4 regions of the Streptomyces sp. Je 1-369 genome follow, and region 4 is predicted to be linked to each of the others. Evidence: riboswitches for the same ligand, from Rfam matches in the RefSeq annotation. Region 4 holds a riboswitch; each other region holds the start of a gene.
The links. A riboswitch is a leader RNA that binds a small molecule or an ion and turns the genes downstream of it on or off. The one in region 4 is predicted to bind cyclic di-AMP.
Positions count from the first base shown of each region.

Region 1: another riboswitch for cyclic di-AMP. It lies ahead of NOO62_RS39285 (transglycosylase family protein); the one in region 4 lies ahead of NOO62_RS24605 (NlpC/P60 family protein).
Region 2: another riboswitch for cyclic di-AMP. It lies ahead of NOO62_RS19040 (M23 family metallopeptidase); the one in region 4 lies ahead of NOO62_RS24605 (NlpC/P60 family protein).
Region 3: another riboswitch for cyclic di-AMP. It lies ahead of NOO62_RS29880 (M23 family metallopeptidase); the one in region 4 lies ahead of NOO62_RS24605 (NlpC/P60 family protein).

Region 1 is NZ_CP101750.1:3,651,873-3,657,034, reverse strand. Features, by position in the region: gene NOO62_RS16575 (cytochrome P450 family protein) at 1-692, shown strand, start outside; gene NOO62_RS16570 (transglycosylase family protein) at 816-1,910, shown strand; cyclic di-AMP (ydaO/yuaA leader) riboswitch at 2,105-2,254, shown strand; partial or broken gene NOO62_RS39285 (transglycosylase family protein) at 2,259-2,654, shown strand; partial or broken gene NOO62_RS39280 (LysM peptidoglycan-binding domain-containing protein) at 2,787-2,990, shown strand; gene eno (phosphopyruvate hydratase) at 3,322-4,608, shown strand; gene NOO62_RS16555 (FtsB family cell division protein) at 4,732-5,162, shown strand, end outside.
Region 2 is NZ_CP101750.1:4,197,224-4,202,385, forward strand. Features, by position in the region: gene NOO62_RS19030 (PrsW family glutamic-type intramembrane protease) at 1-308, shown strand, start outside; gene NOO62_RS19035 (aldo/keto reductase) at 335-1,279, opposite strand; gene NOO62_RS19040 (M23 family metallopeptidase) at 1,365-2,432, opposite strand; cyclic di-AMP (ydaO/yuaA leader) riboswitch at 2,444-2,607, opposite strand; gene NOO62_RS19045 (PP2C family protein-serine/threonine phosphatase) at 2,829-4,043, opposite strand; tRNA gene NOO62_RS19050 (tRNA-Met) at 4,206-4,279, opposite strand; gene NOO62_RS19055 (alginate lyase family protein) at 4,326-5,162, opposite strand, start outside.
Region 3 is NZ_CP101750.1:6,609,605-6,614,766, reverse strand. Features, by position in the region: gene NOO62_RS29890 (HPr family phosphocarrier protein) at 1-210, shown strand, start outside; gene NOO62_RS29885 (GntR family transcriptional regulator) at 358-1,044, opposite strand; gene NOO62_RS29880 (M23 family metallopeptidase) at 1,255-2,058, opposite strand; cyclic di-AMP (ydaO/yuaA leader) riboswitch at 2,071-2,233, opposite strand; gene NOO62_RS29875 (M16 family metallopeptidase) at 2,453-3,838, opposite strand; gene NOO62_RS29870 (M16 family metallopeptidase) at 3,835-5,162, opposite strand, start outside.
Region 4 is NZ_CP101750.1:5,373,026-5,378,187, reverse strand. Features, by position in the region: gene NOO62_RS24610 (ATP-dependent DNA helicase) at 1-1,712, opposite strand, end outside; cyclic di-AMP (ydaO/yuaA leader) riboswitch at 1,956-2,112, shown strand; gene NOO62_RS24605 (NlpC/P60 family protein) at 2,119-3,351, shown strand; gene NOO62_RS24600 (hypothetical protein) at 3,484-3,837, opposite strand; gene NOO62_RS24595 (C40 family peptidase) at 4,184-5,162, shown strand, end outside.

The DNA.
Region 1 (5,162 bases), 1.7 Mb from region 4:
GGTCGGTCAAGAAGATGCGCGGATACCTCGCCGAACTCATCCACCGCAAGCGCCTCGAACCCGGCGACGACCTCATCTCCGGTCTCATCAAGGCCTCGGACCACGGCGAGCACCTCACCGAGAACGAGGCCGCCGCCATGGCGTTCATCCTTCTCTTCGCCGGGTTCGAGACCACCGTGAACCTCATCGGCAACGGGATGTACGCGCTCCTCACCCACCCCGAGCAGCGCGCCCGCCTCCAGAAGGCGCTGGCGGACGGCGACACCGGACTCCTGGAGACCGGCGTCGAGGAACTCCTCCGCTTCGACGGCCCCGTCGAGCTCGCCACCTGGCGCTTCGCGACGGAGCCGCTCACCATCGGCGGGCAGGACATCGCCGCGGGCGACCCCGTCCTCGTCGTGCTCGCCGCCGCCGACCGCGACCCCGCCCGGTTCGAGGAACCCGACACACTCGATCTTTCCCGTCGCGACAACCAACACCTCGGATACGGGCACGGAATCCACTACTGTCTCGGCGCCCCGCTCGCCCGTCTGGAGGGCCGGACCGCCCTCGCGACGCTGCTCCGGCGCCTTCCCGACCTGCAACTCGCGGCTGAACCGGGTGATTTGCGGTGGCGTGGCGGACTGATCATGCGGGGACTGCGCACCCTGCCCGTGAAGTTCACGACCGCACAGACAACGGTGTCCGACTGACGCCCCGTCACGACTGTGATGTTCACGTGATCTCCGCTGCATCGACTTGTGACAAGCGTTCGACTGCGGCTACGTTCACGACGACTTGAGCGCCCCACGCGTTCAAGTCGTCGCTGCAGTCTCGTGAAAGGCACCCGCATGCTCTCCGGCAATGGTCGTCACCGACGCCCCCGCCAGGCCCCGGCCCTCATCGTCGCGGCAGGAGTCACCGGATCAGCCATCGCCATCCCGCTCCTCGGCGCCACGAGCGCGAACGCCGCCGAGACCACGACGTGGCAGAAGCTCGCCGAGTGCGAGAGCGGCGGCGAGTGGAGCGCCAACCCCGGCAACGGCTACTACGGCGGGCTCCAGCTCTCCCAGGAGACCTGGGAGGCGTACGGCGGCCTGGACTACGCGCCGAGCGCCGACCAGGCGAGCCGGTCCCAGCAGATCGCCGTCGCCGAGCAGGTCCTCGACGCCAAGGGCACCGCCGCGTGGCCGAGCTGCGCCCCGATCGCCGGTCTCACCCAGGACGGCGCCGCGGCGGACGTGGATCCGGGCGCCCCGATCACGCCGAAGCCCACCGAGCCGTCGGACTCCACGGGCTCCGACAAGGGCGGCAAGGACGACAAGGGCGACAAGGACCCCTCCGGCAAGGACAAGGGCGAGGGCAAGGGCGAGAAGGCGGACAAGCCGTCCGATGACGCCTCCGACGGCGCCTCCGATCCGGAGAAGCCCTCCGACGACGCGAGCGACACGCCCGGCTCCGGCAAGGACTCCCGAGACAAGAATCACGACGAGTCCGACGAAAAGGGCGACAAGGGCGGTAAGGACGGCAAGGGCGAAGCCGACGCCAACAAGGGTGACTCCGGCAAGTCGGGCGACGAAGACGCCACTTCGCCCACGCCCGAGAACTCGACCGACCCGGCCGACGACGCGGACGGCTCCGCGGATCCCTCCGCGGACCCCTCCGCGGGCCGTCACCGCGGCGACCGCGCGGACGAGAGCGAGAGCGCCGACGGTCGGTCAGGACGCCACGCCTCGCGCGGCGAGAAGCGCTCCGGCAAGGTCGCCGACGGGACGTACACCGTGCGCTCCGGAGACAACCTCTCGGTCATCGCGGACGACCTCGGCGTCGACGGCGGATGGCACGAGCTCTACACCGAGAACAAGAAGACCGTCGGCACGGACCCGGACCTCATTCTCCCCGGTCAGAGCCTCGATCTGGGCGAAAAGTAACGGAAGTTGACGAAGCGTCGGGTGGGGATTTCACGCCGTATGTCTGGTTTGGCGCAAGTGAGAGATGGGTCTCAGAAGCCCTGATCGTCTTTGAAATTCAGGCGAATGCGTGATTACCGTCGTCACCGCTCGCCACTGGTGGGCCCCGCCGGTCGGTACGCCGAATCCTGCCAACGGCCGGACGGGAACAGTCGTCGCTTTGAGCGCCGTAGGCAGGAGCGGGGGACCCAGGTAAGTGCCGCGTCATGCGGCTAGGGGTGAAGCCGCACTCGAAGGAGTGCGGCCGGGCAACCACATCGGCCCGAACCCGACAGCTCACCTCGCAGGCGTCGGTGAGGGGATCTACGCATGCTGTTTTCCAGCAAGGGCAAGCACCGTCGTCCGTCCAAGGCCACCCGTGTCGTCACGCTCGCCGGCGTCACCGGTGCCGCCGTCGCCGCCCCGCTGATGGCCGCCGGTTCCGCCTCGGCCGCCACCACCTCCGAGTGGGACGCCGTCGCGCAGTGCGAGTCCGGCGGCAACTGGTCCATCAACACCGGCAACGGCTACTACGGCGGCGTGCAGTTCTCCGCCTCCACGTGGTCCGCGTACGGCGGCACGAAGTACGCGCCGACCGCCGACAAGGCCTCCAAGGCCCAGCAGATCGAGATCGCCGAGAAGGTCCTCGCGGGCCAGGGCAAGGGTGCCTGGCCGAGCTGCGGCGTCGGCCTCTCGGGCGCCTCGCCCAACAGCGGCGGCTCGCAGGAGCAGGCCCCGCAGCAGCAGGCCCCGCAGCAGCAGGCCCCGCAGCAGCAGGCCGCGCCGAAGCCGCAGCAGACGCAGCAGCAGGCCGCCCCGCAGCAGCAGGCCGCGCCCAAGCCGCAGCCGCAGACCGAGTCCAAGAAGACCGTCGAGACCCCGACCGGCAAGACGGTCAAGAAGGGCGACGGCGAGTACAAGGTCAAGACGGGGGACACCCTGTCGAAGATCGCCGAGGCGAAGCACGTCAAGGGCGGCTGGCACAAGGTCTACAAGCTCAACGGCGACATCATCGACAACGCCGACATGATCTACCCGGGCCAGCAGCTCCACCTGAGCTGACCCATTCGGTCACGGCCGTGCCTCGGCGGACGCACGGCCGTACCCCCCGTCCCCACGGGCTCCCCGCCCCGGTGCGCGTATCCCCCGTACGCACCGGGGCGGGGTCATGTCCGCACCCGTTCCCGCCGCCGCTGCCGCCCCTCTTGTTCGCTACTAGCGAGTAGAGAACATGGTCTTACGCCCTGTTTCCGCGCCATATGGCCTTTGTGCCGTCCCAGGGGACGGGCGGTCGGCTGGCCGAAGGCCCGGAGCCGGTTAGGCTCAGGAGGCGCAGGGCCGAAGCGGTCTGTCCAATCGCGTATTCGCGTCACACTCCCAGAAGGAGATGCTCGTGCCGTCCATCGACGTCGTCGTAGCCCGGGAAATCCTGGACTCCCGAGGCAACCCCACGGTCGAGGTCGAGGTCGGCCTCGACGACGGCAGCACCGGTCGTGCCGCCGTTCCGTCCGGTGCCTCCACCGGTGCCTTCGAGGCCATCGAACTCCGTGACGGTGACCCCAACCGTTACCAGGGCAAGGGTGTCGAGAAGGCAGTCCTCGCCGTCATCGAGCAGATCGGCCCGGAGCTCGTCGGCTACGACGCCACCGAGCAGCGCCTGATCGACCAGGCCATGTTCGACCTGGACGCCACCGACAACAAGGGCTCGCTCGGCGCCAACGCCATCCTCGGCGTCTCGCTCGCCGTCGCGCACGCCGCCTCCGAGGCCAGCGACCTGCCGCTGTTCCGCTACCTCGGCGGCCCGAACGCGCACCTGCTGCCCGTTCCGATGATGAACATCCTGAACGGCGGGTCGCACGCCGACTCGAACGTCGACATCCAGGAATTCATGATCGCCCCGATCGGCGCGGAGTCCTTCTCCGAGGCGCTGCGCTGGGGCACCGAGGTCTACCACACCCTCAAGAAGGTCCTGAAGGACAAGGGTCTGTCGACCGGCCTCGGCGACGAGGGCGGCTTCGCCCCGAACCTGGACTCCAACCGCGCCGCGCTCGACCTCATCCTCGAGGCCATCAAGCAGGCCGGTTACGTCCCCGGGGAGCAGATCGCCCTCGCCCTCGACGTCGCCGCCTCCGAGTTCTACAAGGACGGCACGTACTCCTTCGAGGGCAAGGACCGCTCGGCCGCCGAGATGACCGAGTACTACGCGGAGCTCGTCGCCTCGTACCCGCTCGTCTCCATCGAGGACCCGCTGTTCGAGGACGACTGGGCCGGCTGGAACGCCATCACCGAGAAGCTCGGCGACAAGGTGCAGCTCGTCGGCGACGACCTGTTCGTCACCAACCCCGAGCGTCTGGCCCGCGGCATCGAGGAGAACTCGGCCAACGCCCTGCTCGTCAAGGTCAACCAGATCGGTTCGCTGACCGAGACCCTCGACGCCGTCGAGATGGCCCAGCGCAGCGGCTTCAAGTGCATGATGTCGCACCGCTCCGGCGAGACCGAGGACGTCACCATCGCCGACCTCGCCGTCGCCACGAACTGCGGCCAGATCAAGACCGGCGCCCCGGCCCGCTCCGAGCGCGTCGCCAAGTACAACCAGCTCCTGCGCATCGAGGAGATCCTCGACGACGCGGCGGTCTACGCGGGCCGGAGCGCCTTCCCGCGGTTCCGCTCCACGGACTGATGAGCACAGCAAGGGCTGAACTCACGTAGCCACGTGGTTACCTACGTCCCCGCACGCGGTCCCGTACCGTGTGCGGGGACGTACGTACGTGTAAGCGCCGCGCAGCTCTGGGGAGGCGGAACCATGGCCAAGGCCGGGACCAAGGACCGGTTCTCCACCGCGACCCGCCTGCGACTGCTCGGCGAGCAGACCGCCGAGCGCGTCTACCGCTCCCAGACCAAGCGCCAGGCGCGCCGCTCCCGGCTCACCGGCCGCGCCGCGCTCCTCGCGCTCGTGCTCTGCTCCCTGGTCGTCGCCCTCGCGTATCCGATGCGGCAGTACGTGTCGCAGCGCGCCGAGATCGACGACCTGCGCCGGCAGCAGGCCGAGCACCGGGCGGACGTCGAGAAGCTGCGCGACGAGAAGGCCCGCTGGCAGGACGACGCGTACGCGGAGCAGCGCGTCCGGGACCGCCTGCACTACGTGATGCCCGGCGAGACCGGCTTCACGGTGATCGACCCCGCGGCCCTCAAGAGCCGCCGCACGGACCAGGGGGCGGCGACGCGCCCCTGGTA
Region 2 (5,162 bases), 1.2 Mb from region 4:
ACCGGGGCCGCCGCGGACGGGCCGGTGCCGACTTCGTCGTACGCGAGCGGGAACTCCTCGAGAAGCTGTGGGAGCGCCGCGAACCGGCCCGCCCCGCCCTCGCGTACGCGGCACAGGCGACGGCACCGGCCATGCCACCCGTACCGCCGCCGTACGGCATGTACGGGACACCCGCGCCGTACGGAACCCCCGCGCCGTACGGGACGTACGGCGACCGGCCTCCGCACGCCCCGCTCCCCTACGGGCCCCCGCAGCCCTACCCGGCCTACGGCTACCCGACCACGACGTACAACCCCTACCGCCCCTAGAGCCCCTAGAGCCCCTGAGCCTGCCCTTACGCGGACGCCGCGTTCAGCGCCGCGACCTCCGCCTCCGTCAGCTCGAGATCCGCCACCGCGAGCAGCGCCGGCAGCTGCTCCACCGTCCGCGCGGAGGCGATCGGCGCCGCCACGGTGGGCTGTGCCGCGAGCCAGGCCAGGGCCACGGTCGGGACCTGCGCCCCGTGCTCCTGCGCGATCTCGTCGAGGGCGGCGAGTACGCGATCGCCCCGCTCCGTCCCCACGTACGCCTCGACCCCCGAGCTGCGCGCGCTCTCGACGTGTGCGCCCGCGCGGTACTTGCCTGTGAGGAAGCCCGCCGCGAGCCCGAAGTAGGGGACGGCCGCGAGGCCGGAACGGGAGGCGACTTCCTGTAGGGGGCCCTCGTAGGTGTCGCGGGAGACGAGGTTGTAGTGCGGTTGCAGCGCGACGTAGCGCGCGAGGCCCTCGCGGTCGGAGACGTCGAGGGACTCCTGGAGCCGCTCGGGGGAGATGTTGGAGGCGGCGATCGCCCGCACCTTGCCCGCCCGCACCAGCTCGTCGAGCGCGCCGATGATCTCCTCCACGGGCACCGACGTGTCGTCGAAGTGGGTGTAGTAGAGGTCGATGTAGTCCGTGCCGAGGCGCCGCAGCGACGCGTCGGCGCCGCCCTTGATGGTGGCGGCGGACAGGCCCTTGTAGTCGGGGTGGGAGCCGACCTTGGTGGCCACGACGACGTCGGAGCGGTTGCCGCGCCCGGCGAGCCACTCTCCGATGAGGGTCTCGGACTCGCCGCCCTTGTTGCCGTCGACCCAGGCCGAGTACGCGTCGGCGGTGTCGATGAAGTTGCCGCCTGCCGCGGTGTAGGCGTCGAGGACGGCGAAGGACGCCGCCCGGTCCGCGGTCCAGCCGAAGACGTTGCCGCCGAGGGAGAGCGGGAAGACCTCGAGGTCGGAGGAGCCGAGTGGGCGAAGAGAAGTCATGTGCTCCTCAACGCCCCCACCGGAGACGGAATTCCGTGCAGGCCACATCGAACTCGCGGCCGGACCGAACCCCGCAAGAGCGCGATCAGGGATTGAGGCCCTTGCTCTGCAGCCACCCGAGCGGGTCGATCCCCGAGCCGCCCGGCGTGTGGACCTCCATGTGGAGGTGCGGCCCCGTGACGTTGCCGGTCGCGCCGACGCGGCCGATGACGTCACCCGTGGAGACCTTCTGGCCCGCGCTGACGTTGAGCGAGGACTGGTGGCAGTACCAGACCTCCGTGCCGTCCTCGAGTTCGAGCACGGTGCGGTAGCCGTACGCGCCCGCCCAGCCGGCCTCCTTGACGGTGCCGGTGTGCACGGCCTTCAGCGGGGTGCCCGTGGGCGCCGCGAAGTCCAGGCCGGTGTGGTGGCCGGAGGACCACATGGAGCCCGCGTCGCCGAAGTGCGAGGTGAGGGTGTACGAGGAGGTGGGGATGACGAAGCTCTTGGCGAGCTTGGCCAGGCGCGCGGCCTCGGCCTTCGCCTTCCGGGCCTCCTCCGCCTTCTTCTTCTTGGCGGCGGCCTCGGCGTCCGCCTCCTGCTCGGCGGCCTTCTGCTGCGCGGCCGCCTCTTCGGCGGCCTTCTTGACGGCGGCGTCCTCCGCCGCGGTCCGCACGGCGCTGTCCGCCTGGTTCTGCTGGTTCTCGGCCTGCTGCATGATGCGGGCGCGCAGGGCCTCGCCCGCGTCGGCGGTGCCCTGCTCCGCGTCGGCGGTGCTGACGCCCGCGGCGGTGAGGGGGGCCGAGGCGGCGACGGTGGTGTCCGCGGCGGCGTCGTCGGACATCAACGAGCCCACGCCCGGCAGCGACTCGGCCTCGGGCAGCGAGTCGGTGACCGCGCCCAGGTCGGGCATCGATATGGAGACCGGCGGCTTGCCGTCCTGCGCGGTGGCTATGCCGCCCGCGCCGACGGCGGCGATGACGCCCACGCCGAGCACGGTGGAGCTGCGGGCGAGTCCGCCGCCGCCCTTCTTGTGCACACGGTGCCTGCCGCGGACGGGACGGACGGACTCCTCGGTGGGGTTCCACTCTTCGAAGGAGCTCTCGTCGTACGAACCGAAGTCGTCGTCATTCGGAACGTACACGGCTTGGGGGGCAGGCCGGTTGGACGCCACTGGGGCGCACTCCTTTCCTTCCTTCTCGCCTACCGGGTTAGCTGACGGGTTCGGAGCAGGAAGGTCTCCTACGAACACCTGGCACGGGTGCACGAGTGCACGGATGCGCAGAGGCCCGATTCACCCCATGTTGGTGGTTCCCCGGCTCCCTTGCGGGATTAGGCGCGTGCGCGCGGAGCCGTCTCTAGTGACGGCTGGGACGACCGCGCTGCGTTATCGAACGTTAATAGACAGCGGGTCGGTATTCCAAGCTGTTCCGGTTGATCGTTAACGCTCATCGGGTGTACGTAACAGGACACGAAGGGGCGCAACGGGGCGAGTTGACCCCAGATCACTAAACACCGGAACTTCACATTCCCTTGACAGAGCGTCAGTTGTTATGCGGAGCGGTGCACTTCAATCACCGGCCGTGACACCCGGAGCTCCGGTCGTGCCGTCCGGTTCCCCCGCGGTGGGGCGCCGCACCGCGAGCAGCGCCATGTCGTCCGTCATGCCACCCCCGGTGTGCCGCCGCACCTCCCCCGCGAGCGCGGCAAGGAGCGCGTGCGGGCCGCTCCGGCCCGGGAAGATCCGCCCGCCGAGCCGGGCGGCGGGATCGTAGAACTCCCCCGCCGCGTTGCGCGCCTCCGAGAGGCCGTCCGTGTAGAAGAGCAGCAGCGCGCCGGGCGGGAGCTCCGTCTCGTCCGCGCGGTCCGGCCAGGCCCCGAGGTCGCCCATGCCGAGCGGCAGCGCGGGTTCGCTCGCCGACAGGACGCAGAGCCGCCCGTCGCCGCGCAGCAGCAGCGGCGGCGGGTGCCCGCGGTTCACCAGCCGTACGGCGCCCTCGCCGTGCCGGATCTCGGCGAGGACCGCGGTGGTGAACCCCTCGAACGCGTCAAGGCCGTCGCGCCGGGTGCCCTCGCGGGCGAGCGCCCGCTCCAGGCGCTGCGCGACCGCCTCCAGGGTGGCCTCCTGCTCGGCGGCCTCCCGGAAGGCGCCGATGACGACGGCGACGGCCGCGACGGCGCCCATGCCTTTTCCGCGTACGTCGCCGACGATGAGCCGTACGCCGTGCGGGGTGTCCTGTACGGCGTACAAATCACCCCCGATGAACGCGTCGGCCTGCGCCGCCTCGTACCGCGCCGCGAAGTCGAGCCCGCCGATCCGCGGATCCGGTTCGGGCAGCACGGCGCGCTGGGTGGCCTCGGAGATGGAGCGGGCGATGGCGAGCCGGTCGTTGCTGCGCCGCACGACACGGTTGATGACGATGGCGAGCGCGGCGACGGTCACCACGGTGACCACCTCGGTGACGGCCTCGACCTGGCTGCTGATGGTGCTGCCGTAGTGCAGGAAGAGGACGGCGGCGGTGGCGGCGACGCCGGTCAGGACGGTGCTGAGCCGCGAGTAGAAGGGGGCGGCGATGAGGGGTGCGGCGGTGAAGAGGGGGGACGCGGTGAACTCCGACGGGGTCGACGCGTCGTACACGACGCCGACGACGAGGAGCAGGAGCGGCAGGACCCGGACGAACGCCCGCTCGGGCCCGGTGGCCCCGCCGGCCCCCCTTTCGTCGGCTTCTCCTCGCTGCCCCACCGCTTGTCTCCCGCCGACTCCGCGCCCATCACCGCGCTGCATTCAGGGTTCCCGCAGCGGCGGGAGGGTGCGACTTGGTGTGGGCCGACCGGGTTACGGACGGGGAGCGGTCACGGCCGGGAAGCGGTCACGGACGGGGAGCGGTCACGGACGGAAAAACACCTGAGGCCGGGAAGCTGATGCTTCCCGGCCTCAGGCCTTCAGTAGCGGGGACAGGATTTGAACCTGCGACCTCTGGGTTATGAGCCCAGCGAGCTACCGAGCTGCTCCACCCCGCGTCGGTAAACACAACTCTACGCCATCCGAAGGGGTGCGTCGAACCACTTACGCGCTGTCGGCGTGCGTGAGGGTCTCCCAGGCGACGAAGAGGCCATCCGTCCCCTCGGGCCGCCGCTCCCGCGTGTACTTCTCGGTCTGCGGCATGTCCAGCTTCAGCCGTCCCCGCAGGTGGCTGAGGCCGACCTCCGTGTCGGGTCCCATGTCGCGCCGCACCCTGCCGCCGCACAGCCAGGCGGGCGCCGCCGCGCCCAGCTGGTACTTGGAGTGGAACTCGAAGGCCGCCCGGAGCCGGTCCCTGACCTCCCCGTACAGGTCGACGCCCTGGTGCCGGGCGGTCTCCGCCAGGTGCGAGGTGGCGGCGAGCGAGTAGCTTGCGTGCTTGAAGTTGCGGCACGTCTCCTGGGAGAGCCCGTCGGCGTACGTGCCCTGCCCGAACCAGTACTTCTTCAGCTCGGCGGCGGTGTCGATGCCGCTGCCCGCCGGGGAGACGGGCAGCTTCCCGTCGGACTCCAGGTAGAAGTACGCGGGCACGCGCGTCCTGAAGTGCTGCACGGCCTTCTCGAACGTGGCGTGGTCGTCGAGGAAGACGGCCATGCTCATGGTGGCGTCGGCCATGACCAGGTCCCAGTTGCCGTTGCGCGCGACGGCGCCGTCGCGGACCTGGGGCAGATAGGCGTTGCGCAGCATCCGCTCGAAGCGCAGGAGCTGCCCGTCGGGCCAGCCGTCGTACGTGTAGCGCACGGCTTCGGCGGCACGCGCCCAGGACGAGGCGGCCCAGGCGGTCTGCAGCCCCGCGTTGTCCTCGGTGTGCCGGGTGATGACCTTCGCCCAGGCGTCCATGATCTGTACGGCCTTCTCGGCGTGCGCGCGCTCACCGGTGAC
Region 3 (5,162 bases), 1.2 Mb from region 4:
GCGGCCACGGCCGCCGGCGTCCCCGTGACGATCGCCAAGGCCGACGGCAACCCGGTCAACGCGGCTTCGATGCTCGCGGTGCTCGGTCTGGGCGCCCAGGGCGGCGAAGAGATCGTGCTCGCCTCCGACGCCGAGGGTGCCGACGCCGCCCTCGACCGTCTGGCGAAGCTGGTCGCCGAGGGGCTCGAGGAGCTTCCGGAGACGGTCTAGGACACGTTCCTCGCATTACGTCGATGGGGTCACCCGGAATTCCGGGTGACCCCATCGACGTATGTACGGTCCTGAATAAGCCGGTACGGTCCTGAATAAGCCAATCAATTCGCGCACATCGTCGGGCATTCACATACGGCGCCTCCGTTAATTGCGGAGGCTCATATTGTTTACGGCATGTTGCGAATCCCTCACATGGCCGCCCCGGCGCGCGGGGCGCAACCGGTGGGACGCACGCGTCCGTTCGACGTGCGCCGCCGTGAGCGCCCTCGCCCGTTGCGCGTCCCGGCGGGCGACCGCGTCGACGATCGCCGCGTGCTCGGACCAGGACTCGCCCGGCGCCGCCGAGGGCTCGACGACGTACATCCAGGCGATCTTGTGCCGCAGCGGGGTGAGCAGCGCCGTGAGGCCGGGGCTGCCCGACGCCTGGGCCAGCGTCTCGTGGAACCAGCCGCCCAGCGAGCGCAGATCCTCCCCACAACCCCTCCTCGTGCGCTCCTGGCCCAGCCTGACAAGTCCGCGCAGGACTTTCAGGTGTGCGTCCGTGCGGCGCTGCGCGGCGCGGGCCGCGGCGAGCGGTTCGAGCAGCGTCCGGACCTCCAGGAGGTCCGCGGCTTCCTGCTCCGTCGGCTCGGCGACACACGCGCCCGCGTGTCTGCGGGTGACGACGAAGCCCTCGGCCTCCAGCGTGCGCAGAGCCTCGCGCACGGGGACGCGGGAGACTCCGTAGCGCCGCGCGAGGAGTTCCTCGGTGAGCTTGCCGCCCCTTTCGTACACACCGGCGACTATGTCGTCCCGAATGGCCGTGCATACCGAGTGCGCGGGAACGCGCATGACCGGACCTCCGCTTTGATCCCCGCGCAACGCGGTCGACCGACGCTCGTTCCGTGACTCTATTGCAGGGCGCCGGGATTTCCGACGGCGGGACGGAATTCATGGATATCTTTTGGCCAAGAACACGGCGGCCCGGAACGCCGAAAGCCCCGGCTCACGAGGAGCCGGGGCTTTCGGTTCGGTGCTTGGCCGCTGCGGGGGCCGCGTCGGTCAGACGTTGACGCCGTGCGAGCGGAGGTACGAGACCGGGTCGATGTCCGAGCCGTAGTCCGCGCCGGTGCGGGCCTCGAAGTGGAGGTGCGGGCCGCTGGAGTTGCCGGTGGACCCGGAGAGGCCGATCTGCTGGCCCGGGGTGACCGTCTGGCCGACGGTGACACCGAGGGACGACATGTGGCCGTACTGGGTGTACGTGCCGTCGTTCATCTTGATGACCACGTTGTTGCCGTAGGCACCGCCCCAGCCGGCCTCGACGACGGTGCCGGAGCCGACCGCGTGGACCGAGGTGCCGGACGCGGCGTGGAAGTCGACACCGGTGTGGCTGCCGGAGGACCACATGGCGCCGCCGGTCTGGTAGCCCGTGGAGACGTACGAGCCGGAGACCGGGGAGACGTAGGTGTTCAGGCGCTTGCGCTCGGCCTCGCGGGCGGCGCGCTCCTTGGCCTCGCGCTCCTTCTTGGCCTTCGCCTTGGCCTCGGCGTCGGCCTTGCGCTTCTCCTCGGCGGCCTTCTTCTTGGCTGCCTCTTCGGCCTTCTTGGCGGCAGCGGCGTCGTCGGCGGCCTGGCGCTGCGCGGCGGCCTGCGCGTCGATGCTCTCGGCGAGCGAGTCACCGACGGATATCGCCTGGGTGAGTCCGGTGTGCTCCACGGCCGCTTCGTCGGCGGCGGCGAGCGCGGGGCCTGCGAGGCCTCCGATGACACCGGTGGTGGTGAGCGCCGCGACACCCGCGACGTTCGCGGTGGTCCGCGTCATGCGGCTCGGACGACGGTGCTTCCCGGTGGCACGGGTGAACGCCATGTGGCGGGTGTTCCTTTCCTTCCCTCTCGCCTACCGGGTTAGCTGACGGGTTCGGAGCAGGAAGGTCTCCTACGAGTCCCTCGCCTCACGGCAAGGTTCCCGATTCACCCCAGGGGACATGTGGGTCCCCGGCTCCCCTGGCTCGCGCCGTACGGGGACTCGGCGATGACTGCCCGGTGCCGCGGATGCGGCGTACTGCGCGACGGACAGCCGGGTCGACGCTAAGCGGGGCGTCTTTCATTCGACAAACAGAACGCGACTTTTGTAGCGCACGCCACACGCCAGACAGGCAACCACTATATGAATCCGGACATATGAGGACCCCGGTGACCGAAACGGGTCACCGGGGTCGCGATGCGTCCTGACTGTGGCTCAGCGCGGTCGCTGCCGCCACTCAGCCGGTGACGACGCTCACTTCGCCGATCCCGAGCGCCCTGACGGGCTCCTCGATCTGCGCGGCGTCCCCGACCAGGACCGTCACCAGCCGGTCGTCCGGGAAGGCGTTCACGACGGCCGCAGTGGCCTCCACGGTGCCCGTGGCGGCCAGCTGCCGGTACAGCTGCGCCTGGAAGTCGTCCGGCAGGTTCTGCTCGACCTGGTCGGCGAGCGTCGCCGCCACGGAAGCCGCCATCTCGTACTTGAGCGGCGCCACGCCCACCAGGTTCTGCACGGCCACGTCACGCTCGGCGTCGGTGAGCCCCTCGGCGGCGAGGGTGCGCAGCACCTTCCAGAGGTCGTCGAGCGCCGGTCCCGTGTTCGGGGTGTCCACGGAGCCGCTGATGGCGAGCATCGCGGCGCCCGTCCCGTCCGGGGCGGAGCGCAGGACCTGGCTGAACGCCCGTACACCGTAGGTGTATCCCTTCTCCTCGCGCAGGACACGGTCCAAGCGCGAGGTGAGGGTGCCGCCCAGGCAGTACGTGCCGAGGACCTGGGCCGGCCAGACGCGGTCGTGCCGGTCGGCGCCGACCCGGCCGATCAGCAGCTGCGTCTGGACCGCTCCGGGACGGTCCACGATGACGATGCGGCCGCGGTCGTCGGCGGTCACCGGCGGCACCGGGCGCGGCTCGCCCGGGGAACCGGTCCAGGCGCCGACGGTGTCCGTGAGGATGGCGTCCAGGTCGGTGCCCTCGAGGTCGCCGACCACGACCAGGGTGGCCGTGGCCGGGCGGACGAACTTCTCGTAGAAGGCACGCACCGCCGCCGAGTCGATGGCCGTGACCGTCTCCTCGGTGCCCTGGCGCGGGCGCGACATGCGCGACGTCGGCGGGAACAGCTGCCGGGAGAGCTCCTTGGCGGCGCGCCGCGCCGGGTTGGCGGCCTCGTGCGGGAGCTCGTCCAGGCGGTTGCGTACGAGCCGCTCGATCTCGCTGTCCGCGAAGGCGGGGGCCCGCAGTGCGTCGGCGAGCAGGCCGAGCGCCTTCGGGAGTCGGGAGACCGGCACCTCCAGGGAGACCCGCACGCCCGGGTGGTCGGCGTGCGCGTCGAGGGTCGCGCCGCAGCGGTCGAGCTCGGCGGCGAACTCCTCCGCGTCGTGCTTGTCGGTGCCCTCGTTGAAGGCCCGCGCCATGATGGTGGCGACGCCGTCCAGGCCCTCCGGTTCGGCGTCCAGGGGCGCTTCGAGGTGGACCTCTACGGCGGCGACCTGCTGGCCGGGGCGGTTGCAGCGCAGGACGGTCAGGCCGTTGGGCAGCGTGCCGCGCTCGGGGGCGGGGAAGGCCCAGGGCTTGGCGGTGCCGGCCTGGGGCTGGGGGTGGAACTGCATCGTCGCGGCCTCGGTCACTTCGCCGCCTCCTCTTCTTCCTCGGCACGCTCGTCGGCGCCTTCCACGGGCTCGTACACGAGCACCGCGCGGTTGTCGGGGCGCAGGCGGGCCGCGGCGACCTCCTGGACCTCCTCCGCGGTGATGTCGAGGACGCGCTGGACGGCCGTCAGGGCGAGCTGCGGGTCGCCGAACAGGACCGCGTACCGGCACAGTTCGTCGGCGCGGCCGGCGACCGTGCCGAGCCGGTCGAGCCACTCGCGCTCCAGCTGTGCCTGGGCGCGCTCCATCTCCTCCGGAGTGGGGCCCTCCGCGGCGAAGCGGGCCAGCTCCTCGTCGACGGCGGCCTCGATGACGGGCACCTCGACGTCACCCGACGTCTTCACGTCCAGCCAGCCGAGCGAGGGCGCCCCGGCGAGACGCAGCAGACCGAAGCCCGCGGCGACCGCGGTGCGGTCCCTGCGCACGAGCCGGTTGTAGAGCCGGGAGGACTCGCCGCTGCCGAGGACGGTGAGGGCGAGGTCGGCCGCGTCGCACGCGCGCGTGCCGTCCTCCGGGAGGCGGTAGGCGGCCATCAGGGCGCGGGCCGGGACCTCCTCCTCGATGACCTCGCGCAGCTCCTTGCCGATGCGCTCGGGCAGCGAGCCGTCGCGCGGCGGCTGCTTGCCGTCGTGGCCGGGAATCGACCCGAAGTACTTCTCGACCCAGGCAAGCGTCTGCTCGGGGTCGATGTCGCCGACGACCGAGAGGACCGCGTTGTTGGGCGCGTAGTACGTGCGGAAGAACGCGCGTGCGTCGTCCAGGGTGGCCGCGTCCAGGTCGGCCATGGAGCCGATCGGCGTGTGGTGGTAAGGGTGGCCCTCCGGGTACGAGAGAGCGGTGAGCCTCTCGAAGGCCGTTCCGTAGGGAACGTTGTCGTAGCGCTGGCGGCGCTCGTTCTTGACGACGTCGCGCTGGTTTTCCATCGACTCTTCGTCGAGCGCGGAGAGCAGGGAGCCCATCCGGTCGGCCTCGAGCCAGAGGGCCAGCTCCAACTGGTGCGCGGGCATGGTCTCGAAATAGTTGGTGCGCTCGAAGCTCGTCGTGCCGTTGAGCGACCCGCCCGCTCCCTGTACCAGCTCGAAGTGGCCATTGCCGTGCACCTGCTTCGAACCCTGGAACATCAGGTGCTCGAAGAGGTGAGCAAGGCCGGTACGCCCCTTGACCTCGTGGCGCGAGCCGACGTCGTACCAGAGGCAGACCGCGGCGACCGGGGTCAGGTGGTCCTCGGAGAGCACCACGCGCAGGCCGTTGGCCAGCCGGTGCTCGGTCGCTTTCAGGCCGCCGGAGCCGGCCTCGGCTGTGG
Region 4 (5,162 bases):
TCGGTCGAGGCCTGCAGCTCGGCCAGATAGCCGGTCCGTTCGAGCACGGCCTCCAGGACGACGGCCGGGCCCGCGCCCGACTCGACGACGGTCCGCAGCTCCTCCATCAGCGTGTTGAACCGCTTGACGGCGTTGGTGGAGCGGGCCGCCATTCCGTACGCCTCGTCGACGCGGCGCAGCGCCTGCGGGAAGGAGATCTTCTCGCGCTGCGAGAGCGCGTCGATCATGGCTTCGGCGCGGTCGCCGATGCCCCTCTTCGGTACGTTGAGGATGCGGCGCAGCGGGACCGCGTCCTCGGGGTTGGCGAGAACGCGCAGGTAGGCCAGCACATCGCGGACCTCCTTGCGCTCGTAGAAGCGGACGCCGCCGACCACCTTGTAGGGCAGGCCGACGCGGATGAAGATCTCTTCGAAGACACGGGACTGGGCGTTCGTCCGGTAGAAGATCGCGACGTCGCCGGCCTTCGCGTCGCCCGCGTCGGTGAGGCGGTCGATCTCGTCGGCGACGAACTGCGCCTCGTCGTGCTCGGTGTCGGCGACGTACCCGGTGATGCGTGCGCCCGCGCCCTGGTTGGTCCACAGGTTCTTGGGGCGGCGGCTCTCGTTCCGCTCGATGACCGCGTTGGCGGCGGTCAGGATCGTCTGGGTGGAGCGGTAGTTCTGCTCCAGGAGGATCGTCGTCGCGTCCGTGTAGTCCTCCTCGAACTGGAGGATGTTGCGGATCGTGGCGCCACGGAAGGCGTAGATGGACTGGTCGGCGTCGCCCACCACGCACAGCTCGGCGGGGTCGTCCCCCTCGCCTCCGGAGGGTCCGACCAGCTCGCGCACCAGCGCGTACTGCGCGTGGTTCGTGTCCTGGTACTCGTCGACCATGACGTGCCGGAAGCGGCGCCTGTAGTGCTCGGCGACGTCCGGGAAGGCGCGCAGCAGGTGGACCGTCGTCATGATCAGGTCGTCGAAGTCCAGCGCGTTCGCCTCGCGGAGGCGTGACTGGTACATGGCGTAGGCCTGGGCGAGGGTCTTCTCGAAGCCGTCGGCGGCCTGACCTGCGAAGTCCTCCTCGTCGATCAGCTCGTTCTTGAGGTTCGAGATCTTGGCGCTGAACGACTTCGGGGGGAACTTCTTCGGGTCGAGGTCCAGATCGCGGCAGACCAGGGCCATGAGGCGCTTGGAGTCGGCGGCGTCGTAGATCGAGAAGGAGGACGTGAAGCCCAGCTTCTTGTACTCCCGGCGGAGGATGCGGACGCAGGCACTGTGGAAGGTCGACACCCACATCGCGTTCGCCCGGGGGCCCACGAGCTGCTCGACGCGCTCCTTCATCTCGCCCGCGGCCTTGTTCGTGAAGGTGATCGCGAGGATCTGGCCGGGGTGCACGCCGCGCTCGGCGAGCAGGTGCGCGATGCGGTGGGTCAGCACGCGGGTCTTGCCGGATCCGGCACCGGCGACGATGAGCAGCGGGGACCCCGCGTGCACGACGGCCGCGCGCTGGTTCTCGTTCAGCCCGTCGAGAAGCGTCGCCGGGTCGATGACCGGGCGCGGGGCGCCGTCGCGGTAGTGCGAGTCCCGGGTCATGGGCACGTCGAACTTCCCGTCGAACAGGTCGTCCGGAATGGGCTCCGGAGCGCTGTCCTCGGGCGGCGGCGGGGGCGCTTCGTCCGCGGCCCGCGAGGGCTGCAGGTCCGCCAGGAAGCTGTCATCAAAGAGGCTGCTCATCGCCTCCCGAGTCTAGGCGGCCCCACTGACAACCCGCTGCGGGTTCCGGTCACACCGCCTCGCGTCACGCCCTGCCCGCGGACGATCACACTCCGCCACAGCAGCTCGCGTCCCGCACTCACCCTCGTAAAGTAACGAAAATGTATCGGGCATATCGAACATCAACCTTCACAGGGACCACACGAGTTGGCTAGCGTGCCCGGCGGGCCACTCGTCCCCCCACCGGCGAACCCCGCCGGGAACGGGCGGCCTCCGCCGAGTCCGACGTGTTCGGAGCCGGGGACCCACCGAAAACTTGGGGTGAATCGGTCCCGTACGAAGTACGGGACCGTAGGGCAGCCTTCCGAACCATCCGCCCGAACCCGACAGCTAACCCGGTAGGCGGTCTACGGAAGGAGTCGCCTCCTTGGCGTCGCACCGCAAGCCGCGGAACCGGACGGCCGGCATTCGTACGGCCCCCGCCCTCGGCATCACGACGGCAGCCCTCACCTCCGTCGCCCTCCTGTCGCAGAGCGCGCAGGCGGCGCCCTCGGCGCCGTCCAGGCCCAGCCTCGAAGAGGTGCAGAAGAAGGTCGACGAGCTCTACCAGCAGGCGGGCGTCGCGACCCAGAAGTACAACTCGGCCAAGGAGCGCACCGAGAAGCAGCGCAAGAGGGTCGACGGGCTGCTCGACGACGTGGCCAAACGCACGGACAAGCTGAACGACGCCCGCCAGGAGCTCGGCTCGTTCGCCGCGGCGCAGTACCGCACCGGCGCCGTCTCCGAGACGGCCACGATGATGCTCGCCAACGACCCGCAGGGCTACTTCGACCAGAACCACTTGGCGGACCGGCTGACCTCGCGCCAGAAGAAGGCGGTCGACGCGTACGAGACGGAGCAGGCGTCTGCGACGAAGCAGCGCACGAAGGCCGCGAAGAGCCTGGAGACGCTCACCGACTCGCGGGACGAGCTCAGGACGAGCAAGAAGACCGTCCAGAAGAAGCTGGGGGACGCGCGCGAGCTCCTGTCGAAGTTGACCGCCGAGGAGAAGGCGCGGCTGGCGGAGATCGAGCGGAAGAAGAAGCAGGAGGCCAAGCGGAAGGCCGAGAAGCTGGCCCGCGAGCAGGCCGCCGAGGCGGAGCGCGAGCGCAAGGCGGAGGAGGCGGCCCAGCGGGAGAAGGAGCGTGAGGGGGGCCAGGACTCCGGATCGGGCTCCGGCACCGGCTCGGGGTCCGGTTCTGGTTCTGGTTCCGGTTCCGGTTCTGGTTCTGGTTCCGGTTCGGGCTCCGGGAGCTCGGACGGCAGCTACGCCACCAAGGCCGCGAAGGTCATCGACTTCGCGGAGGCCCAGATCGGCAAGCCGTACGTCTGGGGTGCCACCGGCCCCGACTCCTACGACTGCTCCGGGCTCACACAGGACGCGTGGAAGGCCGCGGGAATCTCCCTGCCGCGCACCACGTGGGACCAGGTGAAGGTCGGCACGACGGTGAAGACCGCCGACGCCAAACCGGGTGACCTGGTGTTCTTCTACGACGACATCAGCCACGTAGGGATCTACATCGGCAACGGCAAGATGATCCACGCCCCGAAGCCGGGTGCGAACGTCCGCGTCGAGTCGATCTACTACATGCCGATCCACAGCGTGGTCCGCCCCGCCTGACGACGTAACGCCCCTCTACGCGCGCGTGGCCCGCATCCGGGAAGGATGCGGGCCACGCGCGCGTAGAGACGGGAAACTCAGGACCAACTCATGTCCGGCTCAGGACCAGCTCAGGCCCGGCTCAGGCCCGGCTCAGGTCCAGAGCACCGCGATGAAGATGTTCGCCGTGGTCAGCAGGCCGACCGCGCCGAACATGCCCTTGTCGACCTTCTCCTCGTCGCGCTTCACGTAGACCAGCGCGAGGATCACGATCAGCAGGGCAAGCTTGATGCCGATCTTGACGTTGTTGACCGTGTGGTCGTCCGCCTGGTTGAGGCCCACCAGGACCACACCGGTGACGAGCATGGTCAGCGCGCCGTGCAGCATCGAGGGGCTGAAGCGGGCGGTGCCCTGGCCCATCTGCTTCATCTGGGTCAGGAAACCGCCCAGGAGCGAGGCGATGCCGATGATGTGCAGGCCGACGAAGAGATGGATGAGTAGGTCCATGAGGCCGGAGCCTAGCCGGGCCCTCAGCCCCACCCGGCAGGCGCCCCCATACCACCGCCTCGCGTGCAGGCACGTAAAAATCCAGCCATCGGTCACGCCCGCGCACGAAACGGCCGCCGCCCCGCCGAGCACACGGTCACGGCTGCATGCTGTTCCGCCCACTTCTGCCAGTTGCGCACAATCCATCACCAACCCGTGACGGCCAGGTTTAGCGTCCTCCACCAGGTGACCGGCTCCCCACCGCCGTCCGACCCGGGACGGCCGTCGGCCACCACCGCCGAGAAACCCGGCGGCGGTCCGCTCCCCCTGTGCGGGCCGCCGCCGGACACGTAAGGAGCCCCTCTTCGTGCCAGCGCACCGCAAGCCCCGACAGCGCTCGCTCAGCGGCAGCACGGTCCGCACCGCCGCCACCCTCGCCCTCGCGGGAGCCGCATCGGCCACCGCCTTCGACGGCACGGGACACGCGGATCCCCGGCTCAGCCCCGCCGAGGTGAAGTCCAAGGTCGACTCGCTCTACCGCGAGGCGGAGACCGCCACCGAGAAGTACAACGGCGCCAAGGAGAAGGCGGAAAAGGCCGAAAGGAAGCTCGGCGGCCTGCGCGACGAAGCCGCCCGCAAGACGGAGAAGCTCAACGCCGCCCGCAACAGCCTGGGTTCGTACGCCGCCGCCCAGTACCGCGCAGGTGGCATCGACCCCTCCATGCAACTCGCGCTCTCCTCCGACCCCGACCAGTTCCTGGATCGCGCGTCCCGTGCCGACCGAGCCGGCAGCCGTCAGGCCGTGGCCGTCGGCGAAGTACGGGATCAGGTTCGGGAACTCGACCGGCTGCGCGACCGGGCCGATGACCGCCTGGATGCCCTCCGCACCCGCCAGGCGGAACTGCGCGAGCACAAGAGGACGATCACCGGAAAGCTCGGCGAGGCGAAGCGCCTCCTGTCGCGCCTCACCGCCGAACAGCGCGCCGACCTCACCGACCCCCCGGGCGACCGCGCCAGCCGCTCCACTGCCCGCGACGCGACCCTGGGGGCCTCGAAGGCGCCGGACGCCCGCGCCGCGTCCGCCGTCTCCTACGCGTACAAGGCCCTCGGCAGCCCCTACGTCTGGGGCGCCACCGGCCCCGACGCCTTCGACTGCTCAGGCCTCACCCAGGCCGCCTACCGCTCGGCGGGCGTCGCGCTGCCCCGCACCACCTACGCCCAGATCGCCGCCGGCCAACGCGTCCCCCGCTCCGAACTGCGCCCCGGCGACCTGGTGTTCTTCTACTCCGGCATCAGCCACGTCGGGCTCTACGTCGGCAACGGCCAGATGATCCACGCCCCGAACC